Linked DNA regions of Saccharopolyspora erythraea. The protein of the gene in region 2 binds, or shares a complex with, the protein of the main gene of each other region. Links are inferred from orthologs where the notes say so. Each region holds a gene or a part of one and is shown on either strand. Other genes may lie near its edges.

Region 1 (10,855 bases), 660 kb from region 2 along the record:
TCTGGACGCCTGCCCAGCGCGCGAAGTTCGCCAGCGACGTGGTGCGACGCCGGTCGGCGGCGGCCAGCGCACGCACCGTCTCGCGGACGGAGGGGTGCGCGCGGGTGTGGTGAGGCGACACCCGGCGCGCGGCGTCGAGCTCGGCGAGCGCGCGGTCGCGGTCGCCGTGCAGGGTCCAGGCACGGGCCTGGTCGATGTGGTGATGGCCGACGCGCTCCGGGCGGGCCGGGTCGGCGACACGCACGCGACCGGCGCGCGTCACGGCCTCGGTGCCGTCGTGGCGCTCGACGGGCACGGCGCACCAGTGGACGTCGACGTTCAGCCGACTGGCGTCGGTGTTGTAGTACGGCGTCGGGTCGGCTCCCCTGCCGACCAGCGCCCCCGCCTCGCGCACGTGGTCGTCGGCCCGCTGTCCGTCGCCTCCGCGCGCCGACATGACGGCGGCCCGCAGGTGCAGTTGCACCGCCACGCCAAGCGCAGCGTCGTTCGGCGGCTGCTCCGCGACGCGGCCCAGGGCCCGTTCCAGCAGGCGCAGCCCCGACGCGTAGTGGCCGTTCTGGAGGAAGTGGCTGGATCGGTGCCAGTCCGACACGGCGCTCCGCAGCGGATCCCCGGTGGAGGCCGCGAGCGCGACGTGGCGCTCGGAAGCGGTGGCCGCGAGGTCGGGACGGCCGAACCGGCCGCCGACGGTCGCGGCGAGCCGGTACGCGTCGTGCAGCATCGCGCGCGCCCGCTCTCCTGCACCGGTGTCGCCCGGAGTGTCAGCGACCAGGACGTAGAGGTGGTGCAGCGCGGGAGGCAGGACTGATGCCAGCTCCACGTACCGCTGGCGCCGCCGAAGCTCCTCGGCGCGGTCGAGCCGCCGCAGCAGTGCGAAGGCGTCCGGCGGCCCGGCGGGCGGCCGCGGGTCGTCGAACGACTGGAGCGCCTCCCGGAGAGCGGCGACGTCGGCGTCCCGGGTGTTCGGCGCGGCGAGGATGCCGGTGTCCGGCACGCCGTACAGCGCGCGGACCTCGACCCCCAGCGCACGTGCACAGGCCGCGACGAAGGCCGGACTCGGCGGGGTCCGGCCCTGCTCGACCTTCTTGACCAGGCTGGTCGAGACGAAGGCGCGCGCGGCGAGCTGGTGCTGCGTCCACCCGGCCAGCTTGCGGAGCCGCGCGATCCGGGCACCGGCACCTTCGTCCATGGTCGGCATTGTCCCCGGATTGTCCTTCCACGACGCAAGTAACTCCTAGTTTCGATCCTGACACGAACAGTGATCGACCTGGGAAGTGGTCAGTGGACGACGCACGACAGCCGCAGCGACACTTCTGGCTCCCGATCCCCGACGCGGGCCATCGCGGCGGGACTCGTCATGCGTTCCGGGGCGCCCGGTGGGACGGCCGCGCGGCGGACAGGGCCGTGTGCGGCGAAGACGTCGCGCTGGCCCAGCCGTCCGAAGTGGACTGGTGCACCTACCCCACCTGCCGCAACCGCAACGAGACGCTGAGAGCCGAGCAATAGCCGCGAAAGCGCGACGCCCGCCCTCCGAGCGGAGGACGGGCGTCGCCGATGCGCGCGGATCAGGCCACGACGTGCGGGCGCTCCTCGGCGAAGTGGCACGCCGAGGGGTGCTCGCCCATCCGGACGGTGAGCTCCGGCTGCTTCTCGGCGCAGATGTCCTGCGCCTTCCAGCAACGGGTGCGGAACCGGCAGCCCGAGGGCGGGTTGGCCGGGCTCGGCACGTCGCCGGTGAGCCGGATGACCTCCCGCCTGCCCCGCAGCGTCGGGTCCGGCACCGGAACCGACGACAGCAGCGCCTGGGTGTAGGGGTGCTGCGGGTGCTCGTAGATCTGCTCGTCGGTGCCGATCTCGACGACCTTGCCGAGGTACATCACCGCCACCCGGTCCGACAGGTGGCGCACAACGCCCAGGTCGTGGGCGATGAAGATGTACGACAGCCCGAACTCCTGCTGGAGCTCGCCGAGCAGGTTCATCACCTGCGCCTGGATCGAGACGTCCAGCGCCGACACCGGCTCGTCGCAGACGATCACCTTCGGCCGCAGCGCCAGCGCGCGGGCGATGCCGATGCGCTGCCGCTGACCACCGGAGAACTGGTGCGGGTAGCGCTGGATGTGCTCGGGGTTGAGCCCCACGACCTCCAGCAGCTCCTGCACCTTCTGCCTGCGCTGCCCCTTCGGCGCCACCTCGGGGTGGATCTCGAACGGCTCGCCGACGATGTCGCCGACGGTCCGCCTCGGGTTCAGCGAGGTGTAGGGGTCCTGCAGCACGATCTGCATGTCCCGGCGCAGCTTGCGCAGCTCCGAGCCGTGCATCTTGAACATGTCCCGGCCCTCGAACAGCGCGCTGCCGCTGGTCGGCTTCTCCAGCCGCATCAGCACCTGCGCGAGGGTCGACTTGCCGCAGCCGGACTCGCCGACGACACCGAGCGTCTCGCCTTTGTGCAGGTCGAACGACACGCCGTCGACCGCCCGGACGTGCCCGATGGTGCGCCGGAACAGCACGCCCTGGGTCACCGGGAAGTGCTTGACCAGATCGCGGACCTGGAGGATCGGCTCAGTCACGGGTCATCAGCTCCTCCGCGAAGTGGCATGCGCTGGCCCGGCCCAGCCCGAGCTGGTGGAACGCGGGCACCTCCCGGCTGCACCGCTCCTCGGCCCGCGGGCACCGCGGGTGGAACGGGCAGCCTGATGGGACGTTGAGCAGGTTCGGCGGCAGACCCTTGATGGTGTCCAGCTCCTGCCCCTTGAGGTCCAGCCGCGGGATGGACCGCATCAGGCCCTCGGTGTAGGGGTGCCCCGGCTTGCGGTACAGCGAGTACGCGTCGGCGGACTCCACGATCCGCCCCGCGTACATCACCACGATCCGGTCGGCGACCTCGGCGACCACGCCGAGGTCGTGGGTGATCAGGATCAGCCCCATGCCGCGCTCGCGGCGCAGTTCGTCGAGCAGGTCCATGATCTGGGCCTGCACCGTGACGTCCAGCGCCGTGGTCGGCTCGTCGGCGATCAGCAGCTCCGGGTCCAGCGCCAGCGACATCGCGATCATCGCGCGCTGCCGCATGCCGCCGGAGAACTGGTGCGGGAACTCCTTCACGCGCTGCTTGGCGTTGGGGATCTTCACCTGGTCCAGCAGCTCGACGGCGCGGGCCATCGCATCCTTGCGGGACATGCCGCGCCGCATCCGCAGCTGCTCGGCGATCTGGAACCCGACGGTGTAGACCGGGTTCAGCGCCGACAGGGCGTCCTGGAAGATCATCGCCGCCGACTCGCCGCGCAGTTCCCTGCGGCGCGCTTCGGTGGCCTTGAGCAGCTCCTCGCCCTTGTAGCGGATGGAGCCCCCGGTGATCACGCCCGGCGGGATGTCGAGGATGCCCATGATCGTCTGGGCGGTGACGCTCTTGCCCGAGCCCGACTCGCCGAGCACGGCCAGCGTCTCGCCCTTCTCGACGTGGTAGCTCACGCCGTTGAGGACCTTGGCCACGCCGTCCCGGGTACGGAACTCCACGTGCAGGTCCTCGACCTCCAGCAGCGGCCCTTCGGGCTTGTCGGAGGAGTACTGGGAGGACTTCTCGTCCACAGCAGTCATGCCAGGTCCTCCTACTTCTGCTTCGGGTCGAGCGCGTCGCGGACGGCGTCACCGAGCATCACGAACGCCAGGACGGTGACGACCAGGAACGCCGCCGGGAACAGCAGCAGGTGTGGCGCGCCCTGGATGTAGTTGCGGGAGTCCGCGATCATCAGGCCCCACGAGACCACCGGGTAGCGAAGGCCGATGCCGAGGAACGACAACGTGGCCTCGGCGCCGATGAACGCGCCGAGCGCGATGGTGGCGTAGACCAGCACCGGCGCCAGGCAGTTCGGCAGCATGTGCCGCAGGATGATCCGCGGCGCGCTGGCACCCAACGCCCTGGCGGCCTTGACGTAGTCCTGCTGCTTGGCCGTGATCGCCGCCGACCGCATGATCCGCATCGCCATCGGCCACGACAGGATCGCGATCGACAGCACCACCTGAGTGATGACCCGAGTGCCGCTGGGCAGCGCGACCTCGGCGTTGAAGGTGGTCAGGATGACGATGGCACCGAGCACGAAGGGCAGGCCGAGGAAGATCTCGGAAAACCGGGACATCAGGTTGTCGGCCCAGCCGCCGTAGTAGCCGGCCAGCAGCCCGATGGTCGAGCCGATCAGCACCGTCAGCAGCGTGGCCATGAAGCCGACGACGATCGACGCCCTGGTCCCGTAGATCGCCCTGGACCACAGGTCGCGGCCGAGGTTGTCGTAGCCGAACCACGCCTCGGCCGAGGGCAGGTCGCGGACCTTGGACAGGTCCTGGAAGTTCGGGTCCACGGACGTGAACAAGCCGGGGAAGGCCGCGATGAACAGCAGGACGGCGATGATCGCCGTCGCGGCGATGAACAGCGGGCGCCGGCGCAGGTCGTACCAGGCGTCGCCCCAGAGCCCGCGCGGCTTCTTCGCGTTGCGGGCGAGGGGCTCGGCGAGCGGCTCGCCGCCCGATCCGTCGCGCACGGCGGCGGCGACGCGGTGGGTGGATTCGGCACGCTCAGTCATATCGGATCCTCGGGTCGAGAGCCGCGTAGAGGAGGTCCACGATCAGGTTCATCAGCAGGTAGACCAGCACCAGCAGCGTGACGATCCCGGTGACCGTGGTGCCTTCCTTGGTGAGGATGGACCGGAAGATCAGGCCACCGATGCCCCTGATGTTGAACACGCCCTCGGTGACGATCGCACCGCCCATGAGAGCGCCGAGGTCGGTTCCCAGGAACGTGATCACCGGGATAACGGAGTTGCGCAGCAGGTGGACCCCCACCACCCGCCGGGGTTCGAGGCCCTTGGCGACCGCGGTGCGCACGTAGTCGGCCCGGCGGTTCTCCATCAGGCTCGTCCTGGTCAGCCGCGCCACGTAGGCCATCGACAGGGACGCGAGGACGAAGGCCGGCGCGATCAGCTCGCCGATCGAGGGGTTGGAGCTGACGGTCGGCCGGATGATGCCGAGCTCGGTACCGAGCGAGATCTGGATCACGAAACCGGTCACGAACACCGGCAGCGAGATCAGGAACAGCGTGGACACCAGCACCAGGTTGTCCAGGAAGCCACGGCCCCGCAGACCGGTCAGGATGCCCGCGAGCAGGCCGATGACGCCCTCGATGATCAGCGCGATGACCGCGAGCTTGATCGTGACCGGATAGGCGCTCTCGATCAGCTGGCTGACCGGGATGCCCGCGTAGGTCTCGCCGAAGTCACCCGTAAAGAGCTTCCCAAGGTACTTGAAATACTGGATGATCAGCGGATCGTCCAGGTTGTACTTCGCGTGCATCTCGGCGATGTACTCCGGCGGGCAGCCCCGGTCGCCGCACTTGCCGGCGAACGGGTCGCCGGGGATCGTCCAGACGAGCAAGTAGATGATCAGCGTGGTGCCGATGAACACCGGTATCAGCTGCAACAGCCGTCGCAGCAGGTAACGACCCATCAGGGCCTCCTCAAACAAGCCAGCGCGGGGCCCGGCCCACCGGGTCTCGGCGGGCCGGGTGCGCGTGCGGATCGTTACGGGTTGAGACGCACGGTGGTCAGGTCAAGCTCACGGTAAGCCTTGACCTCGCCCGCTGCGATCCGTTCCGAGAATCCGTACTGGACCGGCTGCGTCCACAGCGGGACGATCGGCAGGTCCTGGCCCAGCAGCTTCTCGGCCTCGGCGTAACCCTTGTTCGCCTCCTCGATCGTGGGAGCTGCGTTCGCCCGGTCGAGTGCCGCGTCGAAGGCCGGGTTGGAGTAGCCGTAGTCGTTGGACGACGCCCCGGTGCGGTACAGCTGGGTCAGGAAGGTCTCCAGGTTCGGGTAGTCGGCCTTCCACCCGGTGCGGAACAGGCCGTCGAACTGGAAGGCGTTCGCCGTCTGCCGGAACTCGCCGAAGGTCGGGACCGGGGTGAAGACGACGTTGATGCCCAGGTTCTGGCGGATGCTGGCCGCGACGGCCTCGCTCCACTCGTTGTGTCCGCCGTCGCCGTTGGTCTTGACGGTCAGGGTGCCCTTGAAGCCACCGGCCTGGGCCAGGTACTGCTTGGCCTTCTCCGGGTTGAACTCGCAGGCCTCACCGCACTGGTTGGGCACGAAGCCCTCGACGGCGGGGGTGGCGAAGCCGTCCGCCGGGTCGCGGCCGCCCGCGAAGACCGTCTCGGTGATGGTCTTGCGGTCGATGGACATCGAGATCGCCTTGCGCAGCAGCGGGTTCTTGAACTGCTCGTCGTAGATCGGGAAGCCCATGTTCTGGGTCAGCAGACCCGGCTTCTCCTTGGCGCGCTCACCGAGGTCCTGCTTCCACTTGTCGCCGACCAGGGCCGAGACCGGGATCGCGCGCAGGAAGTCGAGGTTGCCCGACACCAGGTCCTGGTAGGCGCCGTCGAGCTGCTCGTAGACCTTGAACTTGGCGCCCTTGATCTGCGGCTTGTCCGCGCCGGCGTAGTTCTCGTAGGCGGCGACGTTGAGCTCGACGTTCGGCGTGCGGTCGACGAACTTGAACGGACCGTTGCCGATGGGGCGCTCCTCGAACTTCTTCGGGTCGGCGAAGAACGAGTCGGGAAGCGGCTTGTAGGCCGAGTAGCCCAGGACGACGGGGAAGATCGTGAAGGGGTTCTTGAGCTTGACCGTGAAGGTGTTGTCGTCGACGACCTTGAGGCCCGACATCTCCTTCGTCGGCGGCGTCGGCGGGGTCGCGGGGCCGGCCTCACCGTCGGGGTCCTTCGGATGGACCACGTCGTAGCCGTCGACCTGCTCGAAGAAGCTCGAACCCTGGAAGCCGTTGGGGCCGTAGGCGGTGTAGTTCCAGGCGTCCACGAAGTTCTTGGCCTTGACCGGGGTGCCGTCGTGGAACGTCCAGCCCGGCTTCAGCTTGATGGTGAAGTTCGTGTTGTCGGTCGTGGTGATCGACTCCGCGACCGCGTTCTCGACCTTGAGGTCGCTCGCCCGGTACTCGACGAGGCCGGTGAACAGGGCGTTGATGACGAAGCCGCCGTTCTCCTCGGTCGTGTTGCCCGGAACCAGTGGGTTCTCCGGCTCGCCCCAGTCGAGGGTGACGATGCCGTCCTCACCCGAGGCGCTACCGCCTCCGCCGCAGGCACTGGCGAGCATCGCCACCGCCACGGGGACCGCGACCGCAGCGGCCAAGCGTCCCTTTCGCATGTACGTCCTCCCGCTTCCACGTGTGCCCCGTCGGGGATTTTCGGGGGTCACCACGCACGGCGGCGTTCACCGCCGCGTCAGACGAGCGTAAACATAAGTGAGAACGGGCTCACAGCAATCCGCTGTCACAAAGCCGTCACCTTCTGGCTCGATCCAGAAACCCCGTCACTCAGAAGGTGGAATAGGACGACCACACTCCGGGAACTAGCTGATAGACAGGGCGATGCCGTCCAGGATGTCGTGTTCACTGACGGTGATCGAGTCGATTCCGGCGCGTTCCGACAGCTCCTCTGCCAGCACCTTCACCACCAGCGCGCCGCCGACGATCACGTCCACCCGGCCCGCGTGCAGCGAGCCGATCCGGGCGCGCTCGTCGTGGGTCATCGACAACAACTGTTCGGTTGTCCGTTCGAGTTCATTCCGGGATATCTGGGAAAGGTGAATGGCGGCGGGATCGTACTCCGGCAGATTCTGCGCGATGGCCGAAAGCGTCGTGACCGTTCCGGCGACCCCGACCCAGGTCCGGGCATCCGAGGAATCGACGGCGGCGAACGCGTCGTCCAGAATGCCGCGCGCGACCTTGACGGCCTCGCGGACCTCGTCCTCGGCCGGGGGGTCGCCGTGCAGGCTCCGCTCGGTCAGCCGGACGCAGCCGATGTCGGCCGAGTACGCGGCGGTGATGTCGGCGCGCACGCCGTCCCAGGTGCCCACCACCAGCTCCGTCGATCCGCCGCCGACGTCGGTGACCACGAACGGCCCGTCCTGCGGGTCCAGGTCGCCGACCGCGCCGATGAACGACAGCCGAGCCTCCTCGTCGCCGGTGATCACCTCCGCGTCGATGCCGAGGGTCTCGCGCACCATGGCGAAGAACTCCTCGCGGTTGGAGGCGTCCCTCGTCGCCGAGGTCGCCACCATGCGGATGCGCTCCACACCCTTGCGGCGCGCGATGTTGGCGTAGTCGACCAGCGCGGCCCGCGTGCGCTCGAGCGCCTCGTCGGCGAGCCTGCCGGTGGCGTCGACGCCCTGGCCGAGCCGCACGATCCGCATCTCGCGGTGGATGTCGCGCAGGTGGCGCGTCCCGCCGTCGGGATCGGAGTCCGGCCCCGGGGAGACCGTCACGTCGGCGACGAGCAGCCGGATGGAGTTCGTTCCGCAGTCGATCGCCGCGACCCGTGACATCGCTGGTCCTCCTCGATACGTGCGCCGGCAGGCCGCCGCAGGCCCGCCCCGCGCTGCCCCGCGCTGTTGGCCCCCACGCTAGTAGCGCGCCCGGCGGACGCTCGCGCGTGGTGCCACAACTCCGCGTCACACGGAAGTGGCGAGCGCGGACTCCTTCGGACGGGCGACCCATGGTGACTCAGCGCGTCCAGGGCGAGCGCGCGAACCGCCGGGCGAAAACGGGTGATCACACAGAGATTCACCCGTCTGCCAAACCATCTCCACCCGGTCCAGCGACCTCGACCGGCGGTGTCGCGGGCCTGGAAAGCGGCAGGCGGTGTCCCTGGCACCAGGACACCGCCTGCCGGGTGGAGCGGTTTCACTCCCAGGACATCACCGCTGCGCGGGGGCGTAGTCGTCCGGCACGACGCACGGCACCAGCGGCCCGCCGTCGCCCGGCTCGACGTAGACGGTCGCGCCGCCGGTCGCCGATGCGGGATCGGTGCGGCCCGGCGCGAGGTCGTTCCCGGCCGCCGGCCTGTCCTGCTCGGTCACGAACTCGCCGTTGTGCAGCACCGGCACCTGGCACGACGGCGGCGGTCCCGGATCCTCCGGCGGCCTGCTGCTCTCAGGCGGAGGTGTGCTGCTGTCCGGGGGCGGTGTCGTGCTGTCCGGGGGCGGTGTCGTGCTTTCCGGAGGCTTGCTGCTTTCCGGCGGAGGAGTCGTGCTCTCCGGCGGCGTGGTGCTCTCGGGCGGCGGCGTGGTGCTCTCGGGCGGCGGCGTGGTGCTTTCCGGAGGCTTGCTGCTCTCCGGCGGAGGCGTGGAACTCCCGGGCGGAGTCGAACTCCCCGGCGGGGTCGAGCTTTCCGGCGGAGTCGAACTCCCCGGCGGAGTGCTCCCCGGCGGAGTGGTCGACGGCGGGGTGCTGCCCGGCGGGGTGCTCGACGACGGTGCGGGTGGCGGGGTGCCGTTCGGCGGGGGCGCCGTCGGCGCCGGAGCAGGCCCAGGCACCGGCGCGGGCGCACCGGCCGGAGGCGGCGCCTGCGGCATCGCCAGGACCGCCGGGCCGTCGGGCAGGCGGTTGCCCTCGAGCACGTCGTCGACCTCCGGTGCCGGCTCCGACGGCGTCGGCGTCACGCCCTTGGCGTAGGCGGAGGCCCACACCAGGACGGTGCGCACGTACTCGTCGGAGTGGTTGTAGCGGAACACCGCGGCGGCCAGGTTCGCCGGCTCACGCAGGTTCGTCCCCCCGGAGCACAGGTACTCGGCCGCCGCGACGGTCGCGTCGTGCACGTTGTGCGGGCTGCTGACGCCGTCCTGGTTGCCGTCCGTCGCGTACTTGCGCCAGGTCGACGGGATGAACTGCATCGAGCCGACCGCCCGGTCCCAGGTCGGGTCCCCGTCGTACTGGCCGCCGTCGGTGTCCGGGATCGCCGCGATCCCGGGTCCGCCGGAGAGCCGCGGGCCGAGGATGGCCTCCACCGTCGTGCCCACGACGTCGACCTCGCCGCCGCGGGCGTGCCCGGACTCGATGCGGCCGATGGAGGCGAGCACCGACCAGTGCACCCCGCAGGACGGGGTCGACTCCGACGCGCGCTCGGCAGCCGCGACGTAGGCCGACAGCATCGGTTCCGGGATTCCCAGCGGTCCGCTCGGCACCTCGACCGCGGGCCCCGCGCCGGTCGCGAGCCGCTCCGGGTCCCCGGCCCGGTCGAGCACTTCCGGGCTGAGCTGGTCGGCCTGCGGAATCCGCCCGCCCGCGCCGAGCTCCCGCGGGTCGGCATCCGTTCGCAACGCCCCGCCCGCCGTCGGCGCGGAAGCCTGGAAGCCGCTGGAGGCACCGATCAGCGCGGCGGGCACGAGCAGGACAGGCGTGAGCGCGGTGACCGCCACCCAGCGCGATCTGCGCCTGCGTTGCCGGAAAAGCGGATTCCCCCTGCGCGAATGCTTCCTGCGAGCTGTCACTGCTCCTCCTGGTCGCCGGCGGAGTGACTCCCTACGACCGACGCGCCACCCGGTACCCCAACCGGAACGCGGCCTCCTGGATACACCACCGCGGCAAGCAGCGCTCGGCGGCGACTCCGGTGTCACCCCTGTGCCGGGAAGACGGAACGGGACGGCGATGGCGTTGCCCGGATGGCGAGAAACCGCCGAGAAACCGGGTTGTTCAGCCCCGATGGCTGGAGACGAGATCGGCCGGTCGCAGCCGCACCGGGAACGGTTCGTTGAGCTCCAGCCACTGCTGCCCCGCCACCGAAGCGGTCTCGGTGTAGCCGTCGAGCGGCTCCGCGCAGGAGGTGGGCGAGTCGAGGTCGACCGCGCCGCGGGGACCGAGGCGCCAGCACCGGATGCGGGGCTCGTCGGGGTCGATGACCCAGTAGTGCGGGCAGCCGGCCTCGGCGAACTTGGCCCGCTTGAGGTGCAGGTCGAAATGCCTGGTGCGGGGCGAGAGCACCTCGACGGCCAGCACCGGCGGGCCGATCAGCGCCTGCTCGGTGAAG
Region 2 (10,748 bases):
GTCAAGCCCACCGAGCCGCGCGTCCTCGACGCCAGGATGAAAGCCGTGCTGCGGCGGTCGGCGCCCTCCTCCGCAGGTTCCAGGCCCGGTATGCGCTTCGGCCCGCTGGAGATCGACCCGTTGGCGATGACCGTCACCCGCAACGGCGACGAGCTCCAGCTCACCGCCACCGAGCTGCGCCTGCTGCTGGAGTTCGCCGACCACCCCGGGCAGGTGCTCAGCAGGCAGGTGCTGCTCAAACAGGTGTGGGACTACGGCTACGTCGGTGACTCCCGCATGGTCGACGCCGCGGTGGCCAGGCTCCGCGCGAAGATCGAGGAAGACCCCGCGCATCCTGTCCTGCTGCGCACCGTGCGAGGTCTCGGCTACCGGTGGGAGCGGCCGTGAGGCGTCCGCGCCTCGGGCTGCGGATGCGGATCGTCGTCGCCGTCATGGTGGTCACCACCACGGCGACGGTCGCGATGGCGTCCGCCGCCTACCGGCTCCAGGCCACGGGCACGACCGACCGGTTCAACGCGGCCGCGAGCGCCGGGTTCCTGTCGGACGTCAGCCAGGCGCAGGCCAGGTACCGCACGGCCGCCGAGCCGAAGGACCGGATCGGGACGGTCGCCGACTACATGATCGGCCGCAAGGGCCTGCACTGGTCGGTCGTCGACTTCATGCCCACCGCCGACGGGCCGGAGCCGGGACCGGTGTGGCTGCTGGAAGGCCCCGACTACTACTACGGTCCGCAGCTCAGGCCAGCGCACATGCACGCTTCGTCGTTGCGGTTCGAGGGTTTCCCCGAACCGGCGTTCGTCGCCACCACCACGTCGTGGGTGAACCGCACCGCCGGCCTGGTGGCGCGCGCCCGCACCGGGGGCACGACCACCGAGACGGTGCCGGTGGAGGGCGGTGGGCAGCTGCTCGCCTTCGCTTCGCGGGTCGGTCCCGATCTGGTGCTCGTGGAGTTCTACGACATGCAGCCGCTGCACAACGAGCTGTCGCAGCTGCGCAACGCGCTCGCTGTGGTGGCGCTCGGGGTTTCGGCGCTCGGCGTGGTGCTGGCGCTGCTGGCGGCGGCGAGCGTGCAGCGGCCGGTCCGCAAGGTCGCCGCCGCCGCGCACCGGATCGGCGAAGGCGCCTTCGACACCCGGCTCCCGGTGCGGGGCAGGGACGAGATCGCCGAGCTCACCAGCTCGTTCAACACGATGGCGCAGCGGCTCGGCGACTCGATCGAGGAGCTGCGGGTCAAGGATCGCCAGCAGCAGCGGTTCGTCGCCGACGTCGCCCACGACCTGCGCACCCCGACCGCCTCGCTGGTCGCGGCGGCCGACAGCCTGGAGCACCCGGACCCGGAGTCCCGTTCCCGGGCGGTCGCGCTGGTCACCACGCAGGCCCGCCGGCTGGCACGGCTGGTGGACGACCTGCTGGAGATCTCCCGCTTCGACTCCGGTGCCGCCGAGCTGCGCCCGGAGGCCGTCGACCTGCGGGAGCTGGCGCGCGAGGCGATCGAACTGGTCACGTGCGACGCCGACGTGCGGCTGGACGCCACGGCGGACGCCACACTCGTCGGTGACCCGCGCAGGCTGCACACGATCGTCTGCAACCTGCTGGCCAACGCCGTGCACCACGGTGCGGAGCCGATCGCGGTGGCGATCGACGGCACCGATCCCGGGCAGGTCGTCCTGCGCGTCGCCGACTCGGGTCCGGGCGTGCCGGAGGAGCTGACGCGGATCCTGTTCGACCGCTTCGTGCGGGGCGACCGGGCGCGCAGCGCCACCGAGGGCAGCGGCCTGGGCATGGCCATCGCCCAGCAGAACGCCCTCGTGCACGGTGGGCGGATAGCCGTGCACAACGACGGCGGCGCCGTCTTCACCCTCACCCTGCCGCGCGGCCGGTCGGTCACCGGATCGGACCCGCCCGACCCGTCGACCGCGTAGCGCCCGACTACCCCGTCACGCTCGCCGCTTCGGCCAGCAGGGCGTCGAAGACGGCCCGGACGGCGGGCCGTTCCGACGCGCCCCGCCGGGAGACCGCCTCGACGTTGCGGCCCGCGCGCACGCCCGCGAGCGGGCGCAGCACCAGGCGCGGATCGTCCACCGTGTACCTCGGCAGCAGCGCCACGCCGAACCCGTCGGCGACCAGCGCCTCGATGACGCGGAAGTCGTTGATGCGCTGCACGACCTCGGGGCGCGTGCCGGTGCGCACCGCCAGCGAGCGCAGGACGTCGTCGACCGGGAACCCGATGTCCACGCTCACCCAGGGCTCGCCGGCCAGCTCCGTCAGCTCGACCCGTTCCCGGTTCGCCAGGGGGTGGCCGCGCGGGAGGGCGACGTCGAGGGGCTCGCGCAGCAGCGGCGTGATCTCCATCCGCTCGCTGTCGAACGGCGGCGCCTGGTCGTCCCGGTGGGCCACCACGATGTCGAAGTCCGCGACCAGCGCCTGCACCTCCGGCGGGGTCATGTCGACGTCGCGGCACTCCAGCGAGACCTCGCGGATCGCCGACATCCGCCGCAGCAGTCCGGGCAGCAACAGCAGCGCGCCGGAGGGGAACAGGGCCACGCGCACGGTCCCGCGCGGCGTGGAGCGGTAGGTGTTCAGCTCGGCCTCGGCGCGGTCGAGCACCGCGAGCACCTCGTCGGCCCGGACCGCCAGCGCCCGGCCCGCGTCGGTGAGCCGCAGACCCCGCCCGGCCGGTTCGGTGAGGGTGACGCCGACCTCGGCCTGCAACGCGCGGAGCTGCTGCGACACCGCCGACGGCGTGTAGGCCAGCGCCTTCGCGACCGCGGTGACGGTGCCCCGGTCGGCGAGTTCGCGCAGCAGTCTCAGCCTCCGAACGTCCATGAAGGAATACTACAGGGATACTGCAAATTATATCGCTTGTGCTTCATAGTGAGCGGCACTCACCATCGAGTGCGTGACTGCCAGAGACCGGTTGTTGGCCCTGTTCGTCGTCCTGCTGTGGGGCGTCAACTTCATCGCTATCGACTTCGGCCTTCAGCACTTCCCGCCGCTGTTCTTCGGCGGCCTGCGCTTCGCGCTGATCGCCGTGCCCACGGTCCTGTTCGTGCCGCGGCCGAAGGTGCGGTGGCGGTGGCTGGTCGGATACGGCCTCGGCTTCGGGACCCTGCAGTTCGCGTTCCTGTTCGTCGCGATGAAGGTCGGGATGCCGACCGGGCTGGCGTCGCTGGTGCTGCAGGCTTCGGCACCGTTCACCGTGATCCTCGGCGCGCTGCTGCTGCGCGAACGGCTGAACTGGTTGCAGGGGCTGGGAATCGCGATCGCGGTGCTCGGCATGGTCGCGATCGGCTGGAACCGGGCGCAGGACGCCGCGCTGCTGCCGGTCGTGCTGACCCTGCTCGGCGCGCTGAGCTGGGCTTTCGGCAACCTGTGCAACCGCAAGGCGAACCCGGAGAACCCGCTGCACCTGGCGCTGTGGATGTCGATCGTGCCGCCGCTGCCGATGTTCGCGCTGTCGGCGTTCGTCGAGGGCCCGGTGGTGGGCTGGCAGGCGGTCGGGACGTCGTTCACCACGCAGGCCGGCCTCTACGCGCTGTGCGGGCTGGCCTACATCATCGTCTTCGCGACGGTGATCGGCTCGGGGGTGTGGACGGCGCTCATGGGCCGCAACCCGGCCAGCTCCGTCGCGCCGTTCACCCTGCTGGTGCCGGTCGTCGGGTTCACGTCGGCCTGGCTGGTGCTGAACGAGCGGCCCGACCCGTTCGAGCTGGTCGCGGGTGCCGTCGTGGTGGGCGGGGTGCTGCTCGGCAGCATCCGGCGCGGCAGGCCCGTCGAGCTCCCGGAACCGGGACCGGTGCTCACCCCGGCGAGGTGAGCGATGCGCGGGCGGCGCGCGAAGCCGCCCGCTCGCCGCTACTTCGACTGCCAGTAGCCCGGTCCCGGCGTGTCGAAGGTGTGCTTGCGGGTCTTGGCGTTCCAGGACCAGCGGCCCACCTTCAGACCCCACGACGACAGGCCGCGCTGGGTGACGTGAAACACCAGCGGGCCGATCCGGAAGCTCTTGCGCAGCTTGAAACCCATGATCCCATCGTGTCGATCGAGCCGGACCGCCGCAAACCCCTGAGCGCAGACGCACCGGGTTCGCGGCGCGGCGCGGTCGGTGACCACCTGAACAACGCCACTCAGGAAAGCACTCCTCAGCCCAGCGCCTCGGTGGTGGAGGCCGGCGAGGTGGAGCCGACGGCGATGCCGCCGAAGTCGTCCGGGGCTACGGCCTCGGCCGCCACGTCGTGCTTGGCGATCGCGCCGCTGCGGATCTCCTCGGCGTAGTGGCAGGCCACCCGGTGCCCCGGCGAGATCTCGCGCAGCATCGGACGCTCGGTGTCGCAGCGCGTCTCCTGCTTCCACGGGCAGCGGGTGTGGAAGCGGCACCCCGGCGGCGGCGCGGCAGGCGAGGGCAGGTCGCCGGAGAGCAGGATCTGCTCCCGCTGGTCCTCCACCACCGGGTCCGGCACCGGGACCGCCGACAGCAGCGCACGCGTGTAGGGGTGCAGGGGCTCGGTGTAGAGGTCGTCGGACTCCGACTCCTCCACGATCCCGCCCAGGTACATCACCCCGATCCGGTCCGCGATGTGGCGGACGACGGCGAGGTCGTGCGCGATCACCAGGTAGGTCAGGCCGAACTCGTCCTGCAGGTCCTCCAGCAGGTTGAGCACCTGCGCCTGCACCGAGACGTCGAGCGCGGACACCGGCTCGTCGGCGACCAGCAGGTCGGGTCCGACGGTCAGCGCGCGGGCGATGCCGATGCGCTGGCGCTGCCCGCCGGAGAACTCGTGCGGGTACTTGCGCAGCGACGTCGACGGCAGCCCCACCGCGCTGAGCAGCTCGCGCAGGCGCTTGGCGGTGGACTCCCGGCCCTTGTCCAGCCCGTGCGCGCGCATCCCCTCGACCAGCAGCGACTCCACCGACTGCCGCGGGTCGAGCGAGGCCAGCGGGTCCTGGAACACCATCTGCATGCGACGCCGCATCCGGCGCAGTGGTTCGCCCTTCATCGCCGACAGGTCGGTGCCGTCGAAGACCACCCGGCCGCCGGTCGGCTTCTCCAGGCGCAGCAACGCGCGCCCGAGCGTCGACTTGCCGCAGCCCGACTCGCCGACCAGGCCGTAGGTCTCGCCCTTGCGGACGCGCAGCGACACCCCGTCGACGGCGTAGACGTAGCCGACCGTGCGGTCGAGCACCACCCCGCGCTTGATCGGGAAGTGCACGGCGAGGTCGTCGACCTCCACCAGGAGCTGCTCGGTCATGCCCTCTCCCCCGGGGTCGTCGTGGTCGCCCTGCTCGCGGAAAAGCCCCTCACGACACCTCCTGCGTCTTGCGGGACACCCGCACCCGGTCGGTCCCGCGAGCAGTAGAACAAGCGTTGCTCACGACACCTCCATCGAAGACGTGTCCCGCACCGGGTTGTGGCAGCGCAGCAACCGCGCCCCGACGTCCACGCTGACCTCCGGGGTCTGCTGCTGGCAGACGTCCAGGGCGTTCGGGCAGCGGGGGCAGAACGCGCAACCCGCGTCCCACGGGATGTTGTCGCTGATCGAGCCCTTGATCGGGGTGAGCTGCTGCCCCCGGGTCGCGTCGAGCCGGGGGATCGACGACAGCAGGCCCGCCGTGTACGGGTGGCGGGGCCGGGCGAACAGCTCGTGGCGGGCCGCCCGCTCCACGACCCGGCCCGCGTAGAGCACGTTCACCTCGTCGCAGAGCCCGGCGACCACCCCCAGGTCGTGGGTGATCATGATCAGCGCGGTGTCGGTCTCGGCCACCAGCTTGGTCAGCAGGTTCAGGATCTGCGCCTGGATGGTGACGTCCAGCGCGGTGGTCGGCTCGTCGGCGATCAGCAGCCGCGGCCGGCACGCCAGCGCCATAGCGATCAGCGCCCGCTGCCGCATGCCGCCGGAGAGCTGGTGCGGGTACTCCCGCAGCCTCCGGCGCGGATCCGGGATGCCGACCTTGGCCAGCAGCTCCTCGGCCTCCGGCATGGCCTTCTTGCGGGGCAGACCGCGGTGCCGCTCGATGACCTCGGCCACCTGCACGCCGATGGAGACCACCGGGTTCAGCGAGGTCAGCGGGTCCTGGAACACCATGCTCAGGTCCCGGCCGCGCCGCTTGTCCAGCTCCTGGCGGGACAGGCCGAGCAGCTCGGTGCCGTCGAAGGTGATCGAGCCCGAGACCTCGGCGCCGATCGGCGGCAGCAGTCCCATGATCGCGAGCGAGGTGACCGACTTGCCGCACCCGGACTCGCCGACCAGGCCGACGGTGCGCCCGGGTTCGACGTCGAAGGAGATCCCGTCCACGGCGGTCACCGGCGGCTCGCCCCTGCGGGCGAAGACCACCGAGAGGTCGCGGACTTCCAGCAGCGCCATGTTCGTCCTCGAGGTCCTCAGCGTCGTCTCTTCGGGTCCAGCGCGTCCCGCAGCGACTCACCGACCAGGGTGAAGCCCAGCGCGACCAGGATGATGCAGCCGGCGGGCCAGAACGCGAGCTGCGGGTGCGAGTCGATGACGGTCTGCGCGCCGCCGAGCATCTGGCCCCACTCCGGGATCGAGTCGTCGGCGGCACCGAGGCCGAGGAACGACAGCGCGGCGGCGTCGATGATCGCGACCGCCAGCACCAGCGTGGCCTGCACGACGACCGGGCCCAGCGCGTTGGGCAGCATGTGCCGGAACACGATCGCGGTCTCCCGCACGCCCAGCGCCCGCGCGGCCAGCACGTGGTCGCTCGCGCGCTGCGCGAGCATCGTGCCGCGCAGCAGCCGTCCGAAGATCGGCACCTGCACGATGGCCACCGCCAGGATCACGGTGAACTGCGTCTGGCTGGCGAACAGCGCCCCGATCGAGACGGCCAGCAGCAGCGACGGCACCGACAGCATCACGTCGACGACCCGCATGACCACCGAGTCGATCCAGCCGCCGAACGCGCCCGCCGTGACTCCCAGGACCAGGCCGCCGCCGAGGCCGATCACCGTGGCCAGCACCGCGACCAGCAGCGTCTGCTGCGAACCGAGCAGCAGCCGGGAGAACAGGTCGCGGCCGTACTGGTCGCCGCCGAGCGGGAACCCGTCCTGCGGCGGCGGGATCGTGTTCGTCGCGCGGGAAACCTGGTGCTCCAGGATCCGCAGCGCGGGGTCGTGCGGCGCCAGCCACGGCGCGGTGATGGCCAGCACCACGAAGATGCCGATGATCGCCGCACCGACCAGGAAGACCGGGCTGCGCCGCAGCCGCCGCCAAGCCGACGCGGCGAGGCTCACCCCGGAGTCGGCCGTGCTCTCGGCGAGCTCGTCGATTCGCGCCCTGCGCGTGTTCAGCACCACGTCCGCCCCCTCACCGCGTCCGCAGCCGCGGGTCGATCATCGCGTACGAGAGGTCGACGATCAGGTTGACCAGCACGTACACCATCGCCGCGGACAGGATCACGACCTGCAGCACGGGGAAGTCCTTGCGCTGGAAGCCGACCGCGACCGCCTGCCCGATGCCGGGGATGTTGAACACCCGCTCGGTCAGCACCGCGCCCGCCAGCAGCGCGCCGGTCTGCAGGCCGATCGTGGTGACCACCGGCAGCATCGCGTTGTGCAGGATGTGCCTGGTCCTGATCACCATCGCGCTCAGGCCCTTCGCCCGCGCGGTGCGCACGTAGTCGTCGTCCATCACGTCGAGCACCGCGGCCCGGGTGATCCGGAAGATCACCGCGAACGGGATGGTCGACAGCGCGATCGCGGGCAGGATCAGGTGCACGAAGGCGTTCCACGCCGCGTCCCACTCCCGGGTGAGCAACCCGTCGAGGATGTAGAAGCCGGTCACCCGCGTCGCGTCCATACCGGTGTCCTGGCGGCCCGAGGCGGGCAGGAGGCCGAGCTCGACGGCGAAGACGAACTTGAGCAGGAACGCCAGGAAGAACACCGGAACCGCGACGCCCACCAGCGACCACGTGATGCTCAGGTTGTCCAGCCAGCTCCCCCGGCGGCGGGCCGCCAGGTAGCCCAGCGGGATGCCGACCGCGACCGCCAGCAGCAGCGCCAGGATCGACAGCTCCAGCGTCGCCGGGAAGCGCACCAGGAACACCTCCAGCGCGGGCGCACCGCGCTGGACGCCGGTGGAGGTCCCGAAGTCGCCGGTGACGGCGCGCTCCAGGAACTTCCAGTACTGCACGAAGATGGGCTGGTCCAGGCCGAGCTGCGCCTCGAGCCGCGCGCGGGACTCGGGCGTTGCCCGGTCGCCCAGCAGCGCCGACACCGGGCCGCCGGGCAGCGCCCGCAGCCAGGCGAACAGCAGGACGGACAGCACAGCGACGACCAGCACGAGCTGCGCCAGCCGTCGAACCGTATAGCGGAGCACTTCAGTCCCCCAAAGTCGGTCCGTGCGCGACGTGGGCGCTGCGCCCCCGTCCAGGCCGATGGCGCTGCCGGTCACAACCGGCAGCGCCACGACCGTGGCCGGATCGGCGCAACGCCGTCACGTCACTCGGAGAGGCTCACCGTCGCGAACTCTTCGTCCGTCAGCGGCGAGGGGACCAGGCCCTTCACCCGCTCGTTGAGCACGAGCGCGGGCGGCGAGTGCGACAACGGGACCGCGGGCAGGTACTCGGCCAGCAGCTTGCGGTTGATCTGCTGGTACATCGCCTGCCGCTTGCCCTCGTCGGGCTCGCCGTCGGCGGCGCGCAGCTCGGCGGCGAGCTGCGCGCCCCACGGTGCGCCCGCGGTGTAGAAGCGGTTCGTGGGCGTGCCGAAGAACGTGCCGATGTAGTTGTCCGGCGTGTTGTAGTCACCGGTCCAGCCGAGCATGAAGATGTCGGCGCGGGCGTTGTCGACGTCGTCGATGTAGCCGCCGTTCCACGGCTTGCTGACCGGGTTCACCGTGATGCCCACGGCGCGCAGGTCCTCGGCCAGCGCGTTGTAGATGCCCTGGGGGTCCGGCATGTAGGGCCGGGTGACCTCGGTCGGCCAGTAGAAGTTGACCGTCAGGTTCTGCTGTCCGGCCTCCGCAAGAAGCTGCTTGGCCTTCTCCGGGTCGTGCGGGTACTTCTGCACGTCCGGGGCGTAGCCCTCGACGGTGTCCGGGTAGAACTGGGTGGCGACCTCGGCGCCCTCGGGCATGTTGGCCTTGACCAGGTTGTCGCGGTCCAGCGCGTAGGCGATGGCCTGGCGCACCCGCAGGTCGTTCAGCGCCGGGTTGTTCTTCTGGGTGAAGCCCAGGTACATGACGTTGAACGGGTCGCGCACCAGCACGTTGTGCCCGGCGTCGCGCAGTGCCTGCAGGTCGGCTGCGTTGGGGAAGTCGTAGCCGTCGATGCTGCCTGCTTCCAGCTCCTGCTTGCGCGAGGTCTCGTCGGGGATGATCCGGAAGATCAGCTCGCCGATCTTGGCCTTCTCGCCCCAGTACTGGTCGTTGCGGGCCAGCTTGATGGTCTGGTTGCCCTGGTCGTAGCCGTTGAACTTGAACGGCCCGGTGCCGGTCGGATGCGCCTTGGCGTACTCGGGGTAGGAGAAGCTGTCCCCCTGCGCCTGGACGTTGTTGGCCTGGTACTGCTCCATCGCGGCCGGCGACTGCATGCTGAACGACGGAAGACCGAGCAGGTCGGGGAACTTCGACGTCGCGCGGGTCAGGTGGACCACCGCGGTCGCCGGGTCCGGCGACTCGCAGGAGGAGTACAGCGACGGCGTCTGGCCGTCGGCGAACCCACCGAAGTTCTCGATCCAGTAGTAGGAGAGCGCCTGGTTCTGGCCCGCGCCGGTCTGGTGGTACCAGCGCTCGAAGTTCTTGCAGACGGCCTCGGCGTTGAAGTCGGTGCCGTCGTGGAACTTCACGCCCTCATTGAGCTTGAACGTCCACGTCTTGCCGTCCGGTGTGGACTCCCAGCTCTTGGCGAGCTCCGGTTCGACCTCGGCGGTGCCCGGCTTGAAGCCGACCAGGCCCTCCATGATCTGCCGGGTGACGCGGAAGGTCTCGCCGTCGGATGCGTAGAAGGGGTCGAACAGGTCCGGGGCGCCCGCAGCACCGAAGGTCAGGGTGCCGCCCTCGCCGCCGGCGTTCTCGCCTCGCTGCGAAGTGGCGCAGGCCGCGAGCGTGACCGCCATGGTGCAGGCGATCCCCGCGGTCGCGACGCGCCGCCGCAATGTCCGGTGCGGCGTCGACGGAGCTTTACTCATCAAAGCACCTCGGTGTGTCTCAGGTCTCAGAGTGACGTGAGACTAACCTGGCATTTCGCGCACCGGGAGGTCTTGAGGTTACGATCCAGCTACTTAGGGTGACCTAAGCAGATCGCCGTTTTTCCCAGTGTTGTCAACGTTTTCGGCGCTCAGCGGCGTTGGCGGGACAACGGCGAAGATCGTTAACGGCGGATGTCGGCGCGGTGCTTCGCACCGTCCTCGGCGAACCAGCGGCGCTCGAACTCCTGCCAACGGAGCAGGTGCGGACGACTCCACTCGCCGTCGCGAGCGACCGCGCGCTCCAATCGCACCGCGGGATCGCCGACCTCGACCCAGACGGCGAGCGACAGCCGGTCGGCCACCGCCCGCCGGGCGGACGAAACCCCCTCGATCACCAGCACGTCGGGCACCTCGACATCGACCCACGCACCGAGGACCGGGTTCCCGCCGGGCCACTCGGTGCGCCGGTAGCGACCGGGCTCGCCGCGCCTCAACGGCTCGAGGACGCCCTCGGCCAGGCGCGGCCACCACCCGACCGGCTCGTCCCAGGTGGCGAAGTCGTCGGTCGGCACCAACGCGGTGCGAAGGCCGTCCGCGCGCAGCGCGGCCA

The links.
Region 1: the proteins of HUO13_RS01380 (region 2) and HUO13_RS04375 are in contact, whole or in part, in a cryo-EM structure (PDB 8Z21), measured with the Escherichia coli proteins. The link is inferred for Saccharopolyspora erythraea from one-to-one orthologs.

The regions. Positions count from the first base shown.
Region 1 is NZ_CP054839.1:948,754-959,608, reverse strand. The notes cover bases 3,528-6,407. They hold HUO13_RS04375 (ABC transporter permease), read right to left. Parts: upstream 5,491-6,407; coding sequence 4,564-5,490; downstream 3,528-4,563. Other genes in these bases: HUO13_RS04370 (peptide ABC transporter substrate-binding protein), read right to left, coding at 5,565-6,407; HUO13_RS04380 (ABC transporter permease), read right to left, coding at 3,603-4,571; HUO13_RS04385 (ABC transporter ATP-binding protein), read right to left, coding at 3,528-3,591. Also shown: HUO13_RS04395 (helix-turn-helix domain-containing protein), read right to left, coding at 1-1,189; HUO13_RS04390 (ABC transporter ATP-binding protein), read right to left, coding at 1,566-2,567; more of HUO13_RS04385, read right to left, coding at 2,560-3,527; more of HUO13_RS04370, read right to left, coding at 6,408-7,196; HUO13_RS04365 (Ppx/GppA phosphatase family protein), read right to left, coding at 7,401-8,375; HUO13_RS38300 (hypothetical protein), read left to right, coding at 8,857-9,504; HUO13_RS04355 (Uma2 family endonuclease), read right to left, coding at 10,522-10,855. UniProt on the Escherichia coli protein: Part of the ABC transporter complex OppABCDF involved in the uptake of oligopeptides and of the ABC transporter complex MppA-OppBCDF involved in the uptake of the cell wall murein tripeptide L-alanyl-gamma-D-glutamyl-meso-diaminopimelate.
Region 2 is NZ_CP054839.1:289,447-300,194, reverse strand. Bases 4,364-7,136 are described here. They hold HUO13_RS01380 (ABC transporter ATP-binding protein), read right to left. Parts: upstream 6,360-7,136; coding sequence 5,367-6,359; downstream 4,364-5,366. Other genes in these bases: HUO13_RS01375 (ABC transporter permease), read right to left, coding at 6,377-7,136; HUO13_RS01385 (ABC transporter ATP-binding protein), read right to left, coding at 4,364-5,246. Also shown: HUO13_RS01410 (response regulator transcription factor), read left to right, coding at 1-387; HUO13_RS01405 (sensor histidine kinase), read left to right, coding at 384-1,922; HUO13_RS01400 (LysR family transcriptional regulator), read right to left, coding at 1,930-2,826; HUO13_RS01395 (EamA family transporter), read left to right, coding at 2,900-3,817; HUO13_RS01390 (DUF4236 domain-containing protein), read right to left, coding at 3,856-4,023; more of HUO13_RS01385, read right to left, coding at 4,140-4,363; more of HUO13_RS01375, read right to left, coding at 7,137-7,306; HUO13_RS01370 (ABC transporter permease), read right to left, coding at 7,317-8,327; HUO13_RS01365 (ABC transporter substrate-binding protein), read right to left, coding at 8,450-10,138; HUO13_RS01360 (uridine kinase family protein), read right to left, coding at 10,321-10,748. UniProt on the Escherichia coli protein: Part of the ABC transporter complex OppABCDF involved in the uptake of oligopeptides and of the ABC transporter complex MppA-OppBCDF involved in the uptake of the cell wall murein tripeptide L-alanyl-gamma-D-glutamyl-meso-diaminopimelate.